DNA from 4 places in the Bittarella sp. HCP28S3_D9 genome. Region 3 is predicted to be linked to each of the others. Evidence: predicted binding sites of a transcription regulator. Region 3 holds the regulator's gene; each other region holds the start of a gene.

Region 1 (5,023 bases), on a different contig from region 3:
CCTCGCCCGCGGCCACCAGGCGGATGCCGCTGACCACAAATTCGCGGGCGATGACGATGAGGACCGCCACGCTGTGGGCCAGCCCCATGTCGATGAAACAGATCATGGCCGAGACCACCAGCAGTTTGTCCGCCAGGGGGTCGAGGAACTTGCCGAAGGTGGTGACCTGGCCGTTTTTGCGGGCCAGCTGCCCGTCCAACAGGTCGGTGAGGGAGGCCGCGGCAAAGAGCACCAGGGCGATGAAGCTGTTTTGCCACAGCCCCTGCCAGAGCAGGGCCGCCACAAAGAAGGGGACCATGCACATCCGCAGGACCGTGAGCTTATTGGGCAGATTCATCGCTGTTCCCCCCCTCCTCGATCAGCCGGCCGTAGAGGTCGAAGTCGTCGGCCTCCTCCACCAGCACCTGTACGAATTCGCCGGGCTCCAGCTCCCGCTCGGAGGAGAAGCGGACGGTGCCGTCGATCTCGGGAGCGTCGTACTGGGTGCGCCCCACGTAGCAAAACTCCTCCGGGTCGTAGCCGTCCACCATCACCTCGACCTGGGCGCCCACCTTCTTTTGGCAGTACTCGCCCATGATGAGGGTCTGTTTGTCCATGATGAGCTGGGCGCGGGCCCGCTTCTCCTCCTCCTCGAGCTGGCCGTCCAGCCGGGCGGCGGGGGTCCCCTCCTCCTGGGAGTAGGCAAAGCAGCCCAGCCGCTCAAAGCGCATGTCGTCCACAAACCGGCAGAGCTCCTCGAACTGCTCCTCGGTCTCGCCGGGGAAACCGGCCAGCAGGGTGGTGCGGATAAAGACCCCGGGGACCTCGCGGCGGATCTGCTCGATGACCGAGCGCACCCAGCGGTCGTCCCCCTTGCGGCCCATCCGCCGCAGCACCTCGCGGTTGGTGTGCTGCAGGGGGATGTCGATGTACTTGACGATGTTGTCGCTGTCGCGGATGATGGAGAGCAGCTCGTCGGTGATCCGGTCGGGGTAGCAGTACATCAGCCGGATCCAGCGGAAGGGCAGCTTGACCAGCTCCCGCAGCAGCCGGGCCAGGCTGGGCTCGCCGTAGAGGTCCTCCCCGTAGCGGGTGGTGTCCTGGGCGATGACGATCAGCTCCTTGACCCCGAAATCGGCCAGTTCGCCGGCCTCCTGCACCACCTCTTCGATGGGGCGGGAGCGAAAGTCCCCCCGGATGTAGGGGATGGCGCAGAAGGTGCAGCGGTTGGAGCAGCCCTCGGAGATCTTCAGGTAGGCGTAGTGGGCCGGGGTGGTGAGGATGCGGCCGCCCCCCAGGGGCAGGTCGTACTCGCTGCCGAAGGACTGGGCCTTTTCGCCCCCCAGGGCCCGCCGGATGATGGAGACGATCTCGGCGTTGGAGCCGATGCCCACCACCCCGTCCACCTCGGGGATCTCCCGCAGGATCTCCTCCTTGTAGCGCTGGGCCAGGCAGCCGGTGACGATGACGCACCGCAGCCGCCCGGTCTCTTTGAGGGCGCAGAACTCGAGGATGGTGTCGATGGACTCCTGCTTGGCGTCGTCGATGAAGCCGCAGGTGTTGATGAGCACCACGTCGCACTGTTCGGGGTCGCCCTGCAGGGCGAACTCGGGGTCTTGTTGGATGAGGTTTAAGAGGATCTCGCCGTCTACCTGGTTTTTGGGGCAGCCCAGCGAGACCATTCCCACATTAATCGACATAAGGGTCTCCTGTCTCGTAATCGGTGTCGTGTTCTTCCATGGCGGCCCGGCAGTCGCCGTAGCCAAACCCGCGGCGGGCCAGGGCGGCCAGCACCTTCTGCCGCTGCGCCCGGTCGCCCAGGCGGGCGGCGTACTTCTGTTCCAATAGGGCGCGGATGCTGGCGCCGTCGTCAAAGCCGCCGGCGTCCAGCACCTCCCGGCAGAGCGCGGGGGCGATCCCCCGCTTTTGCAGCTCCAGCTCGATGAAGCGGCGGGAGAGGTGCTTATAGCGGTAGAGCTCGTCGGCCAGGCGAAAGGCGTAGTCGCCGTCGCTGACCAGGCCGGCCTCCTCCAGCTGGGCGACCACCTGGCGGGCGGTGGGGCGGGGCCAGTCGCGGCAGAGCCGCTCCACCAGTTCCCCCCGGGCATAGGCCCGCTGGCCCAGCAGGGTCAGGGCCTTCTCCCGGCAGCCCACGGCGTCGGACTGGGCCTTGACCTCCTCCAAATAGGCGTATTCCAGCACCGCGCCCGGGCGCACCCGGCTCTTGAGCAGGGTCTCCCCGTCCAGCGACCAGAGGAATTCCCCGTCCACAAAGACGCTGTACCGGCCCCGCTTGGTCTTTTCCAGCCCGGTGATCTCGCCGCACTCGGACATGGCCTAGTCCTCCACCTCGATGTCGATGTCCATCACGGCGGGGGCGGGCTGGGCGGGGGCGGCGCTGGGGGCCGGGGCAGGGGCGGGGGCGTCCGCCGGGGCGGCGGGCTTTTTGGGCATCAGCGACTTCTCGGCCTCGGCCGCGTTCTGGCGGATGGCCGCCTCGATCTCCTGGGCCACCTCCGGGTGCTCCAAAAAGTACTTCTTCACGTTGTCGCGGCCCTGGCCCAGCCGCTCGCCCTTATAGCTGAACCAGGCGCCGGATTTCTGGATGATGTTCATGTTGACGCCGATGTCGAGGATCTCGCTCTCCTTGGAGATGCCGGTGCCGTACATGATGTCGAACTCGGCGATCTTGAAGGGGGGGGCCACCTTGTTCTTGACGATCTTGGCCTTGGTGTGGTTGCCCACGAACTCGCCCCCCACCTTGAGGGTCTCGGCCTTGCGCACGTCGATGCGCACCGAGGCGTAGTACTTCAGCGCCCGGCCGCCGGCGGTGGTCTCGGGGTTGCCGTAGATGACGCCGATCTTCTCGCGCAGCTGGTTGATAAAGACCGCCACGCACTTGGTCTTGCCGATGATGCCGGTGAGCTTGCGCAGGGCCTGGCTCATCAGCCGGGCCTGCAGCCCCACGTGGCTGTCGCCCATCAGCCCCTCGATCTCGGCCTTGGGGACCATGGCCGCCACCGAGTCGATGACCACCACGTCGATGGCGCCGGAGCGCACCAGCGCCTCGCAGATCTCCAGGGCCTGTTCGCCGGTGTCCGGCTGGCTGACCAGCAGGGCGTCGATGTCGACCCCCAGGGCGGCGGCGTAGACCGGGTCGAGGGCGTGCTCCACGTCGATGAAGGCGGCGGTGCCCCCCTCCTTCTGGGCGGAGGCGACGATGTGCAGGGCCACGGTGGTCTTGCCCGAGCTCTCCGGGCCGTAGATCTCGACCACCCGGCCCCGGGGCACCCCGCCCACGCCGATGGCCATATCCAGCGACAGGCTGCCGGTGGAGATGGCCTCGATGTTCAGGGTGGAGTGCTGGCCCAGGCGCATGACAGCGCCCGCGCCAAATTGTTTTTCGATGTTGGCCAGAGCTGTTTCCAGCGCCTTCTGGCGGCTCTCCTGAGCCGTCTCCTTGGCCTTGTTCTTTTCCGCCATGGATCGTCCTCCCAAACGTTCGTTCACTCTGTTGATAAAAATAGAACCATTCCCGCCGGGGCGGGCATGGCGCAGACAGCAGTTCCAAAAAAGACGGCCGCGCCGCCCGGGCCGCGACTGCCATTACAGAGCTATTATACTGCATTTCTCCCGCTGCCGCAAGCGTTCAGCAGCCTTTGCCGCCCCTGGCAGAAAAAACCGGCTCCCCGGGCCGCCCGCCCCCCAAAGGGCAAAAAAAGAGGGCTGCGGCCCCGCCGCAGCCCCCTGCTTCTTCTATTTTGGCCGCCGGCCCAGCACCACCCGGTCCAGGCCGCCCAGGTCCTGCAGGCAGGCCACCCCCTCGTAGCCCTGGCCGCGAAAGAGGGCGCAGACCTCGGCCCCCTGGCCGCAGCCGATCTCCACCGCCAGCAACCCCCCCGGGCGGAGGACCGGGCGGTAGGCGGCGGCGAAGTGGCGGTAGAAGGCCAGCCCCCGCTCGGGGGCCTCCAGCGCCTCCCGCGGCTCGGCGAGCACCTCGGGGGAGAGGGTCTCCATCTCCTCCGGGCGGATGTAGGGGGGGTTGGCCACCAGCACGTCCAGCGGCGGGCAGACCCCCTGGTAGCGCAGCACATCCCCCCGCACCGGCCAGACGTTCGCGGCCCCGTTCAGGCGGATGTTGGCCTGCAGATAGCCGAAGGCGCGCCCGCTCTTCTCCACCGCCAGCACCCGGCTCTGGGGGAGGGCGGCCCCCAGGGCGACGGCGATGCAGCCGCTGCCGCTGCAGAGGTCGGCGATGGTGCAGGGGCCCTGGGGGGCCCGCGCCAGCACCGCCTCCACCAGGCACTCGGTGTCCGGCCGGGGGATGAGCACCCCCTCCCCCACCCGGAAGGGGTGGCCGTAAAACGCCCAGCAGCCCAGCAGGTACTGCAGCGGCTCCCTCTGGGCGCGGCGGGCAAAGAGGGCCCGCACCCGCCGGGCCGCGGCTGCGGGCAGCTCGTCACGCAGGTGCAGGGGCAGCTCGCCCCGGGGAAAGCCCGCCCCGTGGCAGAGGAGCTCGGCCGCGTCGAACTTGGGGGACTCCACCCCCCGCTCCTGCAGCAGGACCTCCCCCTCCCGCCAGAGGGCGCGGACCGTGCGGGGCTCTACCACCGGTCGTCCTCCCCGTTTTGGGGGATAACGGCCTCCATGGCGGCCACCGCCACCTCGATCATCGAGTCGTCCGGCTCCTTGACGGTGAGGCGCTGCAGCCAGAGGCCGGGGGCCGAGAGGACCTTGGTGAGGAGGTTGTCGTGCCCGCCGGCGTACTTGATGATCTCGTAGGAGATGCCCATCACCAGCGGCAGGAGGAGGACCTTCAGCGCCATGCGCAGCCAGAGGCTCTGCCAGGAGACAAAGGAGGAGACCAGGATGCTCACCAGGATGACGATCAGCAGGAAGCTGGTGCCGCAGCGGGGGTGGAAGCGGCGGTGGCGGCGGACGTTTGCCACCGTCAGGGCCTCGCCGTGCTCGTAGCAGGCGATGGTCTTGTGCTCGGCCCCGTGGTACTCGAACATCCGCCGGATCTCCTTCATCCGCGAGACCA
Region 2 (5,023 bases), on a different contig from region 3:
TAGAGGAGGCGAAGGTAGTCGTAGATCTCGGTGACGGTGCCCACGGTGGAGCGGGGGTTGCGGGAGGTGGTCTTCTGGTCGATGGAGATGGCCGGAGAGAGCCCCTCGATCAGATCCACATCCGGCTTCTCCATCTGCCCGAGAAACTGGCGGGCGTAGGAGGAGAGGCTCTCCACGTACCGGCGCTGGCCGTCGGCGTAGATGGTGTCGAAGGCCAGGGAGGACTTGCCCGAGCCGGAGAGGCCGGTAAAGACCACCAGCTTGTCCCGGGGGATCTCGATGTCGATGTTTTTCAGGTTGTGCTCCCGGGCCCCTTTGATGACGATTTTGTCCATTGCCACTGTCGTATTTCCTCGCTTTACTTTAAGGATTTGAGCTGCTCGATCTTGTCGCGGAGGAAGGCCGCCTGCTCGAATTCCAGCAGTTGGGCCGCCTGGCGCATCTCCTTGGTCAGCTTGTTGATCATCTCGACCTTCTTCTCCCGGCTGAGGCGCTTGTACTTCTTGACGTCGTCGGTGTCCTTCTTGGAGATTTCGATGACGTCCCGCACCGCCTTGATGATGGTCTTGGGGACGATGCCGTGGGCCTCGTTGTAGGCCTGCTGAATGGCGCGGCGGCGCTCGGTCTCGCGGATGGCCGCCTCCATCGAGCGGGTGACCACGTCGGCGTACATGATGACCTGGCCGCCGGCGTTGCGGGCGGCGCGGCCGATGGTCTGCACCAGGGAGGTCTCGCTGCGCAGGAAGCCCTCCTTGTCGGCGTCGAGGATGGCCACCAGGGAGACCTCGGGGATGTCCAGCCCCTCCCGCAGCAGGTTGATGCCCACCAGCACGTCAAACTCGCCCAGCCGCAGATCGCGGATGATCTCCATGCGCTCGATGGTCTCGGTGCCGTGGTGCATGTACCGCACCCGCACCCCCATGTTCTCCAGGTAGGCCGTCAGGTCCTCGGCCATCTTCTTGGTGAGGGTAGTCACCATCACCCGCTCCTTGCGGGCGGTGCGCTTTTGGATCTCGGTGTAGAGGTCGTCGATCTGCCCCTCGATGGGCTTGACGATCACCTCGGGGTCGGTGAGGCCGGTGGGGCGGATCACCTGCTCCACGATCTGGGTGCTCTTCTCCCGCTCAAAGTCGCCGGGGGTGGCCGAGACAAAGACCGCCTGGTTGATCTTGCCGTAGAACTCGTCGAAGTTCAGGGGGCGGTTGTCAAAGGCCGAGGGGAGGCGGAAGCCGTAGTCCACCAGGTTTTTCTTGCGGGCGTAGTCGCCGGCGAACATCCCCCGCACCTGGGGCAGGGTCACGTGGGACTCGTCCACAAAGAGGAGGAAGTCGTCGGGAAAGTAGTCGATGAGGGTGTTGGGGGTGCTGCCCGGCGCCCGGCCGGAGAGGGTGCGGGAGTAGTTCTCGATCCCCTTGCAAAAGCCGATCTCCTGCAGCATCTCGATGTCGTACATGGTGCGCTGCTCGATGCGCTGGGCCTCCAGCAGCTTGTCGTGGGACTTGAAGTACTGGATGCGCTCGCGCAGCTCGTCCTGAATGTCGGTGATGGCCCGCTGCATCTTCTCCTTGGGGACGATGTAGTGGCTGGCCGGGTAGATGGCGATGTGCCCCAGCACATTCTTGCTCTCCCCCGTCAAGGGGTTGATTTCGGAGATGCGGTCCACCTCGTCGCCAAAGAACTCGATGCGCACCGCCGTCTCGGTGGAGTAGGCGGGGTAGACCTCCACCACGTCCCCCCGCACCCGGAACTTGTTGCGGGTGAAGTTGACGTCGTTGCGCTCGTACTGCAGGTCCACCAACTGCTTGACCACGTCGTCCCGGCTCCTCTCCATCCCCGGGCGCAGGGAGATGACCATGGTCCGGTAGTCGATGGGGTCGCCCAGGGAGTAGATACAGGAGACGCTGGCCACCAGGATGACGTCCCGCCGCTCCGAGAGGGCGGCGGTGGCCGAGTGGCGCATCTTCTCGATCTCCTCGTTGATGGAGGAGTCCTTTTCGATGTAGGTGTCGGTGGAGGCCACGTACGCCTCGGGTTGGTAGTAGTCGTAGTAGGAGACGAAGTACTCCACCGCGTTTTCGGGGAAGAACTCCCGAAACTCCGAACAGAGCTGGGCGGCCAGGGTCTTGTTGTGGGCCAGCACCAGGGTGGGCCGGTTGACCTGGGCGATGACGTTGGCCATGGTGAAGGTCTTGCCCGAACCGGTGACCCCCAGCAGGGTCTGCTCCTTGTCCCCCCGCTCGATCCCCTCCACCAGCTGGGCGATGGCCTGGGGCTGATCGCCGGTGGGCTGATAGGGGGAGACCAGCTTGAAAGACCCGTTCGTATTTCCCATTTCTGCACCTCCCTGCCGCCCCCGCCGGGCGGGGACGAGATAAACCAGACAAACACTAAAAATCTCAAAAAACAGACAATATAAGACGTGCGTGACCGCCCTTGTCCCCCCTTTTTTCCCCGGGCGGGCAAAGGCGCACACACAAGAACTCGAGTCTATATTATAGCACAGCGGCCCCCTCTTTAAAAGGTTCACAAGGGAAAACATTTGTTTGTAAGAAGTTGAAATTTATATCTATTTTTGCCAAATCGCCGCGGGAAATGCAGGGGCGCCGACCACTGCACAGCAGGGGGCAAGAGGGCGCGGGACTTCGGAAGCAGCCTTCCCCTATTTTCCCACGCAAAAAGCCGGAGAGAGGCTGGACAGGATCGTCCAAGCCCTCCCCGGCCCCCCTACTCGTCCCCGTACTTTCCAATCTGTTCGAGCTGGATGGCGTTGTACTTCTCCGCCGCCTCCTGGGCAGAAAGACCGTCGATCATCTCTAGGCAGAGGGTACGGGTGGTGTCCCAATAGGTGAAGTGCAGGTTCATGTCCTCAATGGGGATCTGCCCCTCCCGGTTGACCAGGGGCAGCAGTCTTTGCATGTGCTCAGCGCCCAGCGGCACCCCCTCCTGCCCCTCCCGCGACGGCAGGGAGCCGTCCCCGTTTGTCAACAGCTCCGCGGCGGTGGCGTCTGTTATATACTCCGCCACCTCCAGCGCCTCCTCCAGGTGTTCGCTGTTGGCATTGACACAGAGGCGGTCGGCAATGGAGGGCAGACAGACCGTCCCCTCCGGGAGAGCGGGCACCCCCTGCACCAAATAGGGCATCCCCTCCCCCTCGTCGACAAAGTACTTCTCCACCCCGCTGCTGAAAAAGGCAAAGGCGACCTTCTGGTTTTGAAAATCCTGCAGGTCAGTGGTGCGGGCCGGAACGCTGTCCACCCCTTCCCGGGTCAGGTCGTCCCCGTAATAGCCCTGATTCAGGAACTCCTCGAACATCTGAAAGCCCTCTAACATGTAGTCGCCGATGGGGACGCTCCCGTCGTTGAGGCCCTCCACCAGCTCGCCGTAATGCTCGGACTGGTAGAGCTTGTAGAGGCCCCTCGCCATCACCGGCACGGTCATGGCGTACCAGCGGTTGACGGCAAAGGGGGTCACCCCGCCCTCTTTGAGCACCTGGCAGCAGTGCATCCAGGAGCTGTAGTCCGCAGGGGGCTCAAGGCCGTATTTTGCCAGCAGGTCGGTGTTCACATACATCCCGTAGGCCGCCATGGTGAGGGGGATGGTGTAGACCAACCCGCCTATTTCCGCCTGCTCTCGCGCCGCGGGGTAGAGGCGGCTGCAGGCCGGCAGCCCGGACAGATCGCACAGATACCCGTTGGCGGCAAAGGACTTGACGCTGTCCGCGTTGACGGTGAAGAGGTCGTCCCCCTGGCCGGACGCCAGACGGCGCTCCAACACCTCGTTGTACCCGTCCTTTATGGAGATCCCCTCCACCTCGACCTGCACGTCGCTGTGGGAGGCGTTGTACTGGTCGATCAGTTTCAAGAATATGTTGGCGCCCTCCTTCTTCTGGGCGCCCATGGGCATGAAAAACGACAGCACGACGGGCTCTGTCTCCTCGTCCAGGCGCATCCCGCTCTTGGGCTCGCAGCCGCAAAGTCCCCCGGCCGCCACCGCCGCGCAGAGCGCGATCGCCATCCCTCTCTTTAGGTGTTTCACCTGTGCCCCTCCCCCTTTTTACTGCAAGAGCTCTCGCAGGATCTCATACAGCTGTTCAAAGTCAACCGGCTTTGATACATGCCCGTCCATCCCCGCGTCGGCGGCCTTCTGAACGTCTTCCGCAAAGGCGTCGGCGGTCATGGCGACAATTGGGATGGCCTTTGCGTCCGGCCGCGAGAGAGCCCTGATTTCGCGGGTCGCGTCATAGCCGTCCATCACCGGCATCTGAATGTCCATGAGCACGGCGCGGTAGTGCCCCGGCTCGCTGGCGGTGAACTTCTGCACCGCCTCTGCCCCGTTTACAGCCGTCTCCACCGCCAGGCCGAAGAGAGAGAGCATCTCCACGGCGATCTCCCGATTCAGGCTGTTGTCGTCCACCAGCAGCACCCGGGTGCCGGCGGGCAGAGCGCGGCTGTGGGAGAGCGGCGCGCCCTCTGTCTGGGGCCCCTCCTCGCCCTGTGCGATTTGAAAGCGCAGCTCCACAACAAAGGTGGTCCCCCTGCCCGGCGCGCTGTCCACCGAGATGGAGCCGCCCATGAGGTCGACCAGCCTCTTGGCGATCGCCATGCCGAGACCGCTGCCCGACCGCCCGGCCTGCCCGCGGTTCTCCTGTTCAAAGGAGTCGAAGAGGTGGGGCAGGAACTCCGCCGCCATGCCGATGCCGCTGTCCCGGATCGTCTGCTTGATTTTCACCCAGCCCGGCTCGTCCTCCAACTCGGCGATCTCCCAGGAGATCGCTCCCCCGTCGGGGGTAAATTTGACGCTGTTGCCCAGAATGTTGATCAGCACCTGGTTGACCCGCAGCGCATCGCCGTAGATGGTGCTGTAGCGCAGCTTGTCGGCCTTGACGGAGAAGGTCTGATCGCGCTCCTCCGCCTGGCTGCGGATGATGTTGGCGACCTTCTGGATCTCCTCCTCGACCCGCAGCGGCTGCAACTTGAGGTGCAGTTTCCCGCTCTCGATCCTGCTCATGTCCAGAATGTCGTTG
Region 3 (5,023 bases):
CTGCTTGCTGATCTTCTCCTCCAACAGGTCGTTGAAGAGGGCGTCCTTGCAGGCGGTCACCAGGGAGTCGTGGTTCTCGTCGATATAGCTCTGGTCGATGGGCAGCTTTTTGATGATGTGATAGCCGTACGAGGTCTTGACCACGTCGCTGATCTCTCCCTCGGCCAGGGCAAACGAGGCGTCTTCAAACTCCTCCACCATCTCGCCGGGGCCAAAGTAGTAGCCGTCCTCGGTCAGGCCGGGGTCCTCGTTGTACTGGCTCACCAGGGTGGCAAAGTCCTCGCCGCTGCGGGCCCGCTCCAGGATCTCCTGGCTTAAGGCCTCGGCGTTCTCGGTCTCGTTGGTCACCAGGACATGGCTCACGTGGGCGTATCGCTTCTGCAAGAACTCGCCCAGCACCTCGTCGGTGACCTCCATGGTGCCGCCCTCGCCAAAGAGGTGGTTTTCGACCTTTTGTTGCAGGTAGCTGGTCTGCATCAGCTGCAGGTAGAGGTCCTCGGTGAGGTAGGCGGATGTCATCGCCTCCTGAAAGGCCTCTTCCGAGTCGTAGCTCTCTTTGACAGAGGCCAGCTGGCTGTCGGCGCTGGCCTTCTCCTCATCGCTGAGGGAGAGGCCGTACTCGTCCGCCAGGGCGCGGATGGCGCGGTTGGACTGCAGCGCCTTGAGCACGTAGTCAGAGAGCTGGGCCCTGACCTCGTCCTGCCCTTCCCAGGCGGTGTCGTCGCCGTTGTCATAGCCGTATTTCATGTTGAGGAAGTAGTAGCGGTACTCGTCCATCGAGACCTTGTCCCCGTCGATGGTCATGACCACCGGCATGGAGACGCCCTTGCCGTCCACCACGAGAGGGGAGTTTTTGGCCCCGCAGCCGGTCAGGGCGGCGAGGGTCAGTAGAGAGGCGGCGCCGACGGCGGCGACGCGCTGAAAACGCTGGGAAAGATGCATGTGGTTTCTCCTTTACTCTGTGGTTGGGTACGCCTTTAGCTTACCCAACCAATGTGTAGACTGTGTGAAAAGTGCGAAAATCCTTTGCGAAATGAGCGCCAATCTGCAAAAAAAGCGGATAAACCCCGAGTAATATCCAATCCTGTGGAATTCTGATGGGTGAGTTTTCCACGGCTGTGGAATTCGATGTTGAAAACACCAGTGCCATGGGAATTGTCGCTGCGAGAATTGCGAAAGTTTTCCACACCCAAAGGGCAATTGCAAGAGAACAAAGTTTTTGGTATACTATTTGTAAATATTGCACCAAGACCACCGGCTCTCTGGCCGGGGGAAAGGACTTTTCATGACGCATTACAAATCGACCAGCCGCTCGCGGCGTTTTGCTCTCGTTCCAGTGCTGCTTGCGCTGTTGGGCTCTTTGGCTTTGGCCCTGCCCGCGCAGGCAGCCGACGCCCTCTACCGCTTCACCCACAACGGGCAGGACCTGTTGGCAGTGGGAACGGTCACCTCGGTGGGGGAGGGGAGCATCACCTTTTCCATCAGCGAGATCCTCAAGAGCTCCTCCTCCATCGGCGGCGGGAGCAGCCCCCTGCCCTCCAGTGAGGTCCGCCGCGAAATCAAGGTGGAGAGGGGAGAGGCCCTGCGGGACCTGCAGCCGGGGGACGCGGCCATCCTCTCTTTAAAAAAGAAGATGTGGGGCGGCTTTGTCCTGGACAACGGCGCCTACCGGCTGGACAGCACCGCCCTGCCGGTCCAGGCCTCCACCCTCGCAGGGGAGGAGAACGCCGAGACGGCGGCGGTGACCTTCTTTGTCAACTCCCGCGGGGTTTTTTGCGAGTTTGCCTTTGAGGGGGACGACGGGCGGGTCGCCCTGACCTACAAGGGGCAGGACTACCTCATCTACGACCGGGCGGCCGGGGGGATCCAAAACCCGCAGATACCGGGCACCCCCAACCGCCTGCCCACCGAGCCTAAGGGGGACGACTGGTTTGCCAACTGGCAGTCTCCGGCCGTTCTCATCGGCATTCTGGCGGTGGCGGCCGGCGGGGCGATCGCCCTGCGCGTCCTCTTTAAAAAGAGAAAGCGCAGGCACACCATCTACCTCAAATAGCGGCGGCTGCCGGGCGGGAAGCGAAAAAATGCCGCCAACCTTGCGGGCGGCGGCATTCAAAAGCCTGAGGGGTGCTTTTGAGGAGGATAGTGCAGTCCTAAAAACATTTGCGGCATTGTCTTTAGGCTTGTTTTTATTATAGCCCTGAAGCCCAATTTGTTGTGAATGATATGTTAATAAAAGGTGAAAAAACCTGAGTGATCATTTGAATTTTAGAGAGAGGTGAGAGCCGTGGAAAAGGTGGAGCGAAAAAAGCGGGAGCTGCTGGAATTTTTGTACCGCCAGGTGGGGGAGGGCATCCCCCCCTCGGTGCGGGAAATCTGTGCGGCCATGGGCTTCAAATCGACCTGCACCGCCCACAAATACCTGAAGATGCTCGAGGAGGACGGCGAGATCGAGGTGGTTCACGGCTCAAACCGGGGCATCCGCATCACTGGGCGGCACACCGCCGCCATCCCTCTGCTGGGCACAGTAGCGGCTGGCACCCCCATCCTGGCTCAGCAGGATATAGAGGACTATATCGTCAGCGACCTGCGGGGCGAAGGGCTCTTTGCCCTGCGGGTCAAGGGAGACAGCATGATTGGCGCTGGCATCTTCGAGGGGGACATCATTCTGGTGCAGCAGACCCCTGAAGCCCGCGACGGGGAGATCGTGGTGGCCTTGATCGAAGACGAGGCCACCGTCAAGCGCTTTTATCGGGAGCCGGACGGCCGCGTCCGCCTGCAGCCCGAAAATGACCGCCTGGCCCCCATCTACCCCGACACTGTGGCCATCCTGGGCCGGGTGGTGCGGCTCATCCGCAATTACTGAAGAAAGTTGACAGAGGAGAGGCTGCCCCAGTTTGTTGCTGGGGTGGCCTCTGCATTTTTAGTGCGTTGTCTGCCCTTTTGTTACGGGCTTTGCCTGCGCGCCGGACAGCGCCGTCTTCTTGCGCTTTGCTGCGGGGAGAAAGAGTGCTCTTTGCTCTCCCCCTCAGTGTTGCCCTGTCCTGTACCGGTGACGGGGAAAGGGAGGGACTTTTTCCCCGGTGAGCGCTGACCGCAGGCAAGCACGGGGTGAAGGAAATATATGTCCCACCATCTCTGGCAGCTGTCGGGAGAGAGCGGGCCCGTGCTGAGATGGGGAAAGGCACGCCGCCCTCGGTATCTTGGGGGGATGTTGCACTTCTCTTTCCGCAGGCTTTGTCCTTTGCCCCTGCGCGGCGTCGATGCCGCCTCCCCGCGCTTCGCTGCGGGGAGAGGATCGCGTTTCCCCTACAGCCGTACTGTGCCAGCAGAGAGGAAAGGCCTTTTCCCATGTTGGACCCTGGCTGCAGACAATCGAGAGAGAAGGGAAGCTTTTCCCCCTATCGCTCTCGCTGGCCGTTGAAAGAGGGCAAACTCGGACTGAGATGGGAGAAAGCCGCGCTGGCCTCTACATTTCGGAAGCTGTGCTTTCTTTTTTGGAGATTTTGTCCCTGCGCGCTGTCCGCGCTGCCTCTTCGCGCTTCACTGCGGGGAGAGGCCGGCCTTTTCCCCCGTGCCCCTCCTGTCCGCCCCATGCCGGCGGTGGGGAAAGAGCCCTTTTCCCAGCGGGTTCTGGCAGCGGGCAATCGCGGGGGAAAGGTGTCGACCCTCTCCCCTCACCGGCTGCCGGGGGGGCAGTATGGCCCCTGGCTGAAATAAGGGGAAAGCAGCACTTCTCCCTGCACTTTTGAGGCCCGTGTCCGCCTGTGAAAAGGCGTGCAGCTGATAAGTGGGTAAAAGGAGAAAAGAGAGGCCAGATTTGGCGCTTGCGATGAATTTTTTGACTATTTTTTGTGAGATATTTTTGCTTTTTTAGGCGTGGCGGTGTATAATAAGACAGTTAAAGGGCTTGTACAGCCGGACGAGGGGAGATCACACTTCCGCCGGCTGCTTTTCCTGCCGCGGGCAGCGAGCCAAAACCGTTTGACAGCCAGCCATTCTTGGGGAGGAACACAGTTTGACTAGAAACGATTTGAGAAATATTGCCATTATTGCCCACGTCGACCACGGCAAGACCACCCTGGTAGACGAGATGCTCAAACAGGGCGGCATCTTCCGCGAAAACCAGGTGGTGCGCGACCGGGTGATGGATTCCGGCGCCCTGGAGCGGGAGCGCGGCATCACCATTCTCTCCAAAAACACCTCGCTCTTTTACAACGGGGTCAAGATCAACATCATCGACACCCCGGGCCACGCCGACTTTGGCGGCGAGGTAGAGCGGGTCTTGCAGATGGTGGACGGCGTGCTGCTGCTGGTAGACGCCTTCGAGGGCCCTATGCCCCAGACCCGGTTCGTTCTGGAGCGGGCGCTGGCCCTGGGCCACACCATCATCGTGGTGGTCAACAAGGTCGACCGCCCCGACGCCCGCCCCGAGGAGATCGAGGACGAGGTGCTGGAACTGCTTTTGGACCTGGACGCCAGCGAGGAGCAGCTGCAGAGCACCTTTGTCTACTGCTCTGGCCGGGAGGGGACCGCTTCCCTGGATTACAGCGATCTGGGGGACAACCTGATCCCCCTCTTCAACGAGATCATTGAAAAGGTGCCCGCCCCCAAGGGCGACCCCGAGCTGCCGCTGCAGATGCTGGTCAGCTCCATCGACTACAACGAGTACGTGGGCCGCATCGCCATCGGCCGCATCAAGCAGGGCACCATCAAACAGGGGCAGGAGGTGGTGGTCACCAACTACCACGGCGACCAGACCCCCCGCCGGGGCAAGGTGGTCAACCTCTACCAGATCGACGGCCTGACCCGCGACGCGGTGGACAGCGCCCAGTTCGGCGACATCGTCTGTGTCTCCGGGGTGGAGAACATCACCATCGGCGACACCATCTGCGCCCCCGACGCGCCGGAGCCGCTGCCCTTTGTCAAGATTTCCGAGCCCACCATCGAGATGACCTTCTCGGTCAACGACAGCCCCTTTGCCGGGAGAGAGGGGAAATACGTCACCTCCCGCCAGCTGCGCGAC
Region 4 (5,023 bases), on a different contig from region 3:
GCTTCTCCCTGGTAGCGCTGGAGCGCCCCGCAAACGGCGTCGTAGCGGCCCCGCGCGCCCGTCCCCTCCGCGAGGACGGACGACAGACAGTCGCGCAATCGCCGCATACTCTCTAGGGTGAGGGCACCGACGATCTCCTCCTTGCCCTGAAAGTAGACATAGAGGGTGGCCTTGCTGTACCCCGCCTCCCGGGCGATTTCCTCCACCGTCACCGAATCCACACCCCGCTTGGCGAAAAGGGCGGCTGCCGCCTGGGCGATGCGGCCCCGGTGGGCCTCAGCGGGTTCCTTCTTTCTTCTCCCCATCGGCTCTTCCTCCTTTTATTAATTAAACTATTGGTTTAATTAATTTTACCACGGCTTTTTCCCTTTGGCAAGGGTAAAAGCAAGTGGGGCCTTTCAAACTTGTTCTTCTCCTCGGACAGCGGTTCCCCTCATTGGCTGCCAAAGACTGGTTGCCTGCCCCGTCAAACCACTTCCCCTTCCTTCCCCGGGGATATCTGTCGGCACTTCTCTACATCTTTCCGCGCAGAAGGCCGTCCGCCGGACACGAAAAAGGGAGGGGCAGACCGCCCCTCCCCGCTGTTTTTCTCATCTGCAGGCACCGGCCATCTCATCGAGTTTCTTCCTCACGGACACCGCGGCAAAAAGGGGCCCTCTTTTTCAAATGGCCGTCCACCGACTGGCGAGGCACCCTTTGAGAGAACGCTCCAAGCCGAATGATCCGCCCCGTCGGACAGGTCACTCCCCCGCCAGGCGATGGGGAGAACTTCTTTGTGGAGAGGAGGCGTCTCCCCGCTCCGGCCCCTGCAGACCGGCGGCTCTCGCCCCCTCTAAAGGAGGGGCAGACCTGTCCGCCATCTCGCACATCTCCCCCCAAAAGCGCTTGGGCATGTTTCCCCGCTGGCAGCGGGGGTTGACCCGGGCGGCAATGGTGGCGGACTGGTGGTACCCCCGCCACAACTGGCGGTAGAGCTGCTCCTGTGGGGTGTCGGGGGGGAGTTCCAACGCCTTGACCGAGATGATTTTGGCCCGGTGCGGGCGGTAGATCATGGCCATCTGGTGGGTCTTGTCGTGGATCATAAAGGTCTCCTCCGGGTAGCGGTCGCAAAAATGCTCCCGCAGGGCCGGCAGCACAAAGTGTTTGGGGGAGATTTGGGAGAGGAGGGCCCCGTCGTACTCGGCAAAGCGGACAAACCCCAGCAGCAGATGCGCCTCGTTCGACACCGAGAGGGCCATCTTCTGCACCCGGCTCACCGCCTCGTCCCCCAACATGTCGCAGACAGTGGGCCCATAGCGGTAGCCCCGGCAGAGGAAGCGGTAGAGCCAGAGATCCCGCCCCTCCTCCCCGAACAGAAAGGCCCTCTGCACCAGCTGGCGGGCCTCCTCCCCCATCCGCTCGCCGATGGAGCGAAAGACCCGGCCCGCCCGCGCCCTGTCGCTCTCGATCTCCCGCACGGCGTAGAGCCCGGTCTGGCAGTCCTCCCGGCAGACGATGTCCAGGGGCGCCTCCCTCCTGACAAAGCTCTCAAAGACGCAGCAGAGAAAACCGGCAAAGCTGCCGTCGTGCAGGTAAATCAAATCTGGCCGGTCAAACAAGAGACCACATCCTCTCGGGTCACCGGCAGCTCGTCGAATAGGGAGAGCTGTTCCGGCCGGTTTTGGGGGAGCATGGCGGCGCTGCGCTCGGACACCAGGGCGCGAAAGGCGGCCTCCGGACTGATTTTCAGCCCCACCGCCGTCTTCCCCGAACAGGTGATAAAGTACTGGGCCCGCTTGAGCACCACCCCGATTTTTTTGAGCCCGTCAAAGTGCAGGGGGCCCAGCCGCCGGGCCTTGGCGATCCGCTGGGCGCTCTTGACGCCGATGCCCGGCACCCGCAGCAACATCTCGTAGGGGGCGCGGTTGACCTCGACGGGGAAGTGCTCCATGTGGTGGATCGCCCAGTTGCACTTGGGGTCCAGGTAGGGGTTAAAGTTGGGGGCCCGCTCGTCCAGCAGTTCCCCCGCGTCGAAGCCGTAAAAGCGCAGCAGCCAATCGGCCTGGTAGAGGCGGTGTTCCCGCAGCAGGGGCGGCTTAGTGGTCAGGGCGGGCAGGAGGGCGTCGCTCTGCACCGGGGTGTAGGCCGAAAAGAAGACCCGTTTGAGGCCGTATTTGCGGTAGAGGCCCTGGGTCAGCCGCAAGATCTGCAGGTCGGTGTCCGGGGTGGCGCCGATGATCATCTGGGTGCTCTGCCCGGCGGGGGCAAATTTGGGCGCGCCCCGGTAGCGCACCAGGTCGGTCTGGTTCTGGGCGATCCCGCTGGAAATCAGACCCATGGGGCGAAAGATGTCCGCCTTCGACTTGTCCGGCGCCAGCCGCCGCAGGCTCTGCTGGCTGGGCAGCTCGATGTTGACGCTCATCCGGTCCGCCAGCATCCCCAGCTGGGCGATGAGCCGGTCGTCCGCCCCGGGGATGGCCTTGGCGTGGATGTAGCCGCGAAAGCCGTACTCCTCCCGCAAGATCTGCAGGGTCTCGATCATCCGCTCACAGGTGTAGTCGGGGTTTTTGAGGATGCCGGAACTCAAAAACAGCCCCTCGATGTAGTTGCGGCGGTAAAACTGAATGGTCAGGTCGGCCAGCTCCCGGGGGGAAAAGGCCGCGCGGGGGGTGGCGTTGGAGCAGCGGTTGACGCAGTACTTGCAGTCGTAGGCGCAGATGTTGGTCATCAACACCTTTAAAAGGGAGACACAGCGTCCGTCGGCGGTAAAGCTGTGGCAGATGCCCGCGGCCGCCGCGCTCCCCAACTGCCCCTTCCTGCCGGCCCGGTCCACCCCACTGGAGGTGCAGGCCACGTCGTACTTGGCCGCGTCGGAGAGGATCTCCAACTTTTCCAGCAGCTCCATTTCCTGTGTCCCCCTCGCTCTAAAATAAACATTTGTTCTTTTTTATTTTACCCTTCCTCCCCTCAAAAGTCAACCGCTCCGCGCCAAAACGGCCCTGCCACCTTCTTCCTGCCCCTCCTTCTTTTGGAAGGGACAGCCTCTCGCCCTCTTCCCGCAAAAAATCGCAACCAGACAGGGGCGCAAGAGGGTGAGTCCTCTCCTTTTGAACTGCGCGAGACTGACAAAACAGGGGGCAGTCCCTCTCTCCTCCGGCACTCCCTCCCAGCGCCTCACCTGCGCAGGCGCCAGGAGAAAAATTCCCCCTTTTCATTTTTCACAAACGCGAGTAGGCCTCCATCGGCGCAGCTGGTGGTCCTACAAATGCGAGCAAAGCCCCCTATTCTCAAGCTACAACCGGAGGCGCTGATGCGGTTTGCCACCGGCAAAAGACCGCTACTCTGCAGCCCGCAAACCGGTGCATGGGTTCTTTGTGTGTCATTCGGTCTGCCAGTTGGTCTTCCCTGAATTGATGCTGGATACCCCCCTATCTCCTTTGCATTCCCACCTGCAGTGCCGGCGCAGTACCCCCTGACGCTCAAACTGCCGATTTCCATATTTGCAACTTGCACTTCAAACTCGCGCACCGCTCAAAAACAATTCGACCACCTTTTCCCATTGAAAAAATCCCAAAAAACTGGAACCGCTCATTTCAGGTCAAATCCCTGCAAGCATATGGCTCTGGCCGGAGAGCACCGCTGCCTCCACAACTGTTCTCTCTTTTCCCTTGCAAACCTCTCGCATTTTCCCTCTCTGCTCTGTTTTCCCCGCAAGTCGCCTTTCCGCAGTACAAGGAGCCTTCAGTCCTTTTGCGCCGCCCAAGTTCTTTGGGAGCACCCCACATGACCAGATGTTTTTTTCTAAAAAAGGCAAGTGACAAGGCAGACGCCTTGTCACTTGAGTTGCCCCCGATTTACAGTCAAATCGCAGCCGCTAAGAGTTCCTTCCACAGGAACGCGACCCACTCTCTCTTACCGGCTTCCCCTCACAGACAGGGGCCCACACATAGCGTCAGCCATCCCTGCACGAGGGCGCCGCCGGCCCTCCAGAGGGCCACGCGCCGCGGCAGAGAACCGGAAAATTGGTCCCGCATCCGCCCGCAGCAATCCAGCCGCACAGAGGCGCGCCGCCCGCAGCGATCTTGCAGGCGGCGCGCTGGCCCCTTTGTGGGCCCGTCTCCCCGCAGGGAGGGCAGCCCCTGGGAAATACTCGGCCCAGGCGTCAAAAGACGATTTTGTTGAAGTCCTTGCCGCCGGCCTTCTCCCAGTCGCTGCCCACCAGGCCCACCAGCAGGTACCGCCCGGTCATGGGCTCCACCGGCAGGTCCTGCAGCAGGGCGAACTCCTCGATCTCGCCGGTGGTGCGCACGTGCATCCGCGGCCCGGTGCAGTGGTGCAGCTCGTCGCCGATGAGGATGTGCTCCTCGTCGCAGTAGGAGATGGGGATGTCTTTGGCAATCAGCTCGTTGACCTCGGTCTCCAGCCGCTTTAAGTCGATGTCCGGCTTTTCGGCAAAGCTGAGCACAAAGCCGTGCTTGACGTCGCCGTGGGTGTATTTGCCCTTGTACTTGCGCAAAATCAGGTGTTCGCAGAGGTCCTCCGCGGTGTGGGCCATCTTGCGAAAGCGGATGGAGCCAAAGACGATTTTGGTCAAATCCTCCGGCTCGGGGCCGAAGAGGTTGGGCCGGGTGATGATGACCTCTCCCCCCACCCCGATGAGCAGGTGGGCGTTGCGCCCCCCCAAAAAGGGGTAGATGAGGTCAAAGTGCTCCACAATGACCCGCTTTTTCTTCTCGATGGCCTTTAAAATGGCCTCGGCCAACACGTGCATCTGGGTAAAGGCCGACTCGAAGCGGATATCCAGGTGATAGGTGTGGGGGCTGTAAAAGCCCGAGTCGTCCTCGTCCACATCCAGGATGGGGAGGGGGCGGACGTTGACCCCCTCGTCGTCGTTGGTGAGTTCCAGCCCGGGGAACATCCCCTTGACCAGCATGCTCTTGCCCGAGCCCCCCTCCCCCACAATGCCGATGAGCAGGTCAAAGGGGCTGAGGTACTGCTGGGCGATCTGCATCCCCAAATCGGCCATCCGCACGTTGCCGCGGGG

What was found. The regulator LexA, encoded in region 3, represses DNA repair genes until DNA is damaged. The targets are predictions, from matches to a motif close to CNAACANNTGTTNG.
Region 1: a site for LexA is predicted at 3,475-3,488, ahead of recA (recombinase RecA). Genes of this name have one in related genera too.
Region 2: a site for LexA is predicted at 2,533-2,546, ahead of uvrB (excinuclease ABC subunit UvrB). Genes of this name have one in related genera too.
Region 4: a site for LexA is predicted at 2,910-2,923, ahead of ACTNAU_RS06980 (putative DNA modification/repair radical SAM protein). Genes of this name have one in related genera too.

What each region holds. Positions count from the first base shown of each region.
Region 1 covers NZ_JBQHTP010000001.1:132,153-137,175, forward strand. The annotation lists gene pgsA (CDP-diacylglycerol--glycerol-3-phosphate 3-phosphatidyltransferase) at 1-337, opposite strand, end outside; gene rimO (30S ribosomal protein S12 methylthiotransferase RimO) at 321-1,679, opposite strand; gene ACTNAU_RS00640 (regulatory protein RecX) at 1,669-2,313, opposite strand; gene recA (recombinase RecA) at 2,317-3,462, opposite strand; gene prmC (peptide chain release factor N(5)-glutamine methyltransferase) at 3,736-4,590, opposite strand; gene ACTNAU_RS00655 (DUF1385 domain-containing protein) at 4,584-5,023, opposite strand, start outside.
Region 2 covers NZ_JBQHTP010000012.1:45,721-50,743, forward strand. The annotation lists gene uvrA (excinuclease ABC subunit UvrA) at 1-341, opposite strand, end outside; gene uvrB (excinuclease ABC subunit UvrB) at 359-2,332, opposite strand; gene ACTNAU_RS07885 (ABC transporter substrate-binding protein) at 2,725-4,035, opposite strand; gene ACTNAU_RS07890 (ATP-binding protein) at 4,054-5,023, opposite strand, start outside.
Region 3 covers NZ_JBQHTP010000027.1:3,068-8,090, forward strand. The annotation lists gene ACTNAU_RS11965 (peptidylprolyl isomerase) at 1-942, opposite strand, end outside; gene ACTNAU_RS11970 (hypothetical protein) at 1,119-1,289, shown strand; gene ACTNAU_RS11975 (hypothetical protein) at 1,337-2,053, shown strand; gene lexA (transcriptional repressor LexA) at 2,285-2,863, shown strand; gene typA (translational GTPase TypA) at 4,016-5,023, shown strand, end outside.
Region 4 covers NZ_JBQHTP010000010.1:39,231-44,253, forward strand. The annotation lists gene ACTNAU_RS06970 (TetR/AcrR family transcriptional regulator) at 1-305, opposite strand, end outside; gene ACTNAU_RS06975 (TIGR03915 family putative DNA repair protein) at 741-1,598, opposite strand; gene ACTNAU_RS06980 (putative DNA modification/repair radical SAM protein) at 1,577-2,884, opposite strand; gene ACTNAU_RS06985 (alanine-tRNA synthetase second additional domain-containing protein) at 4,142-5,023, opposite strand, start outside.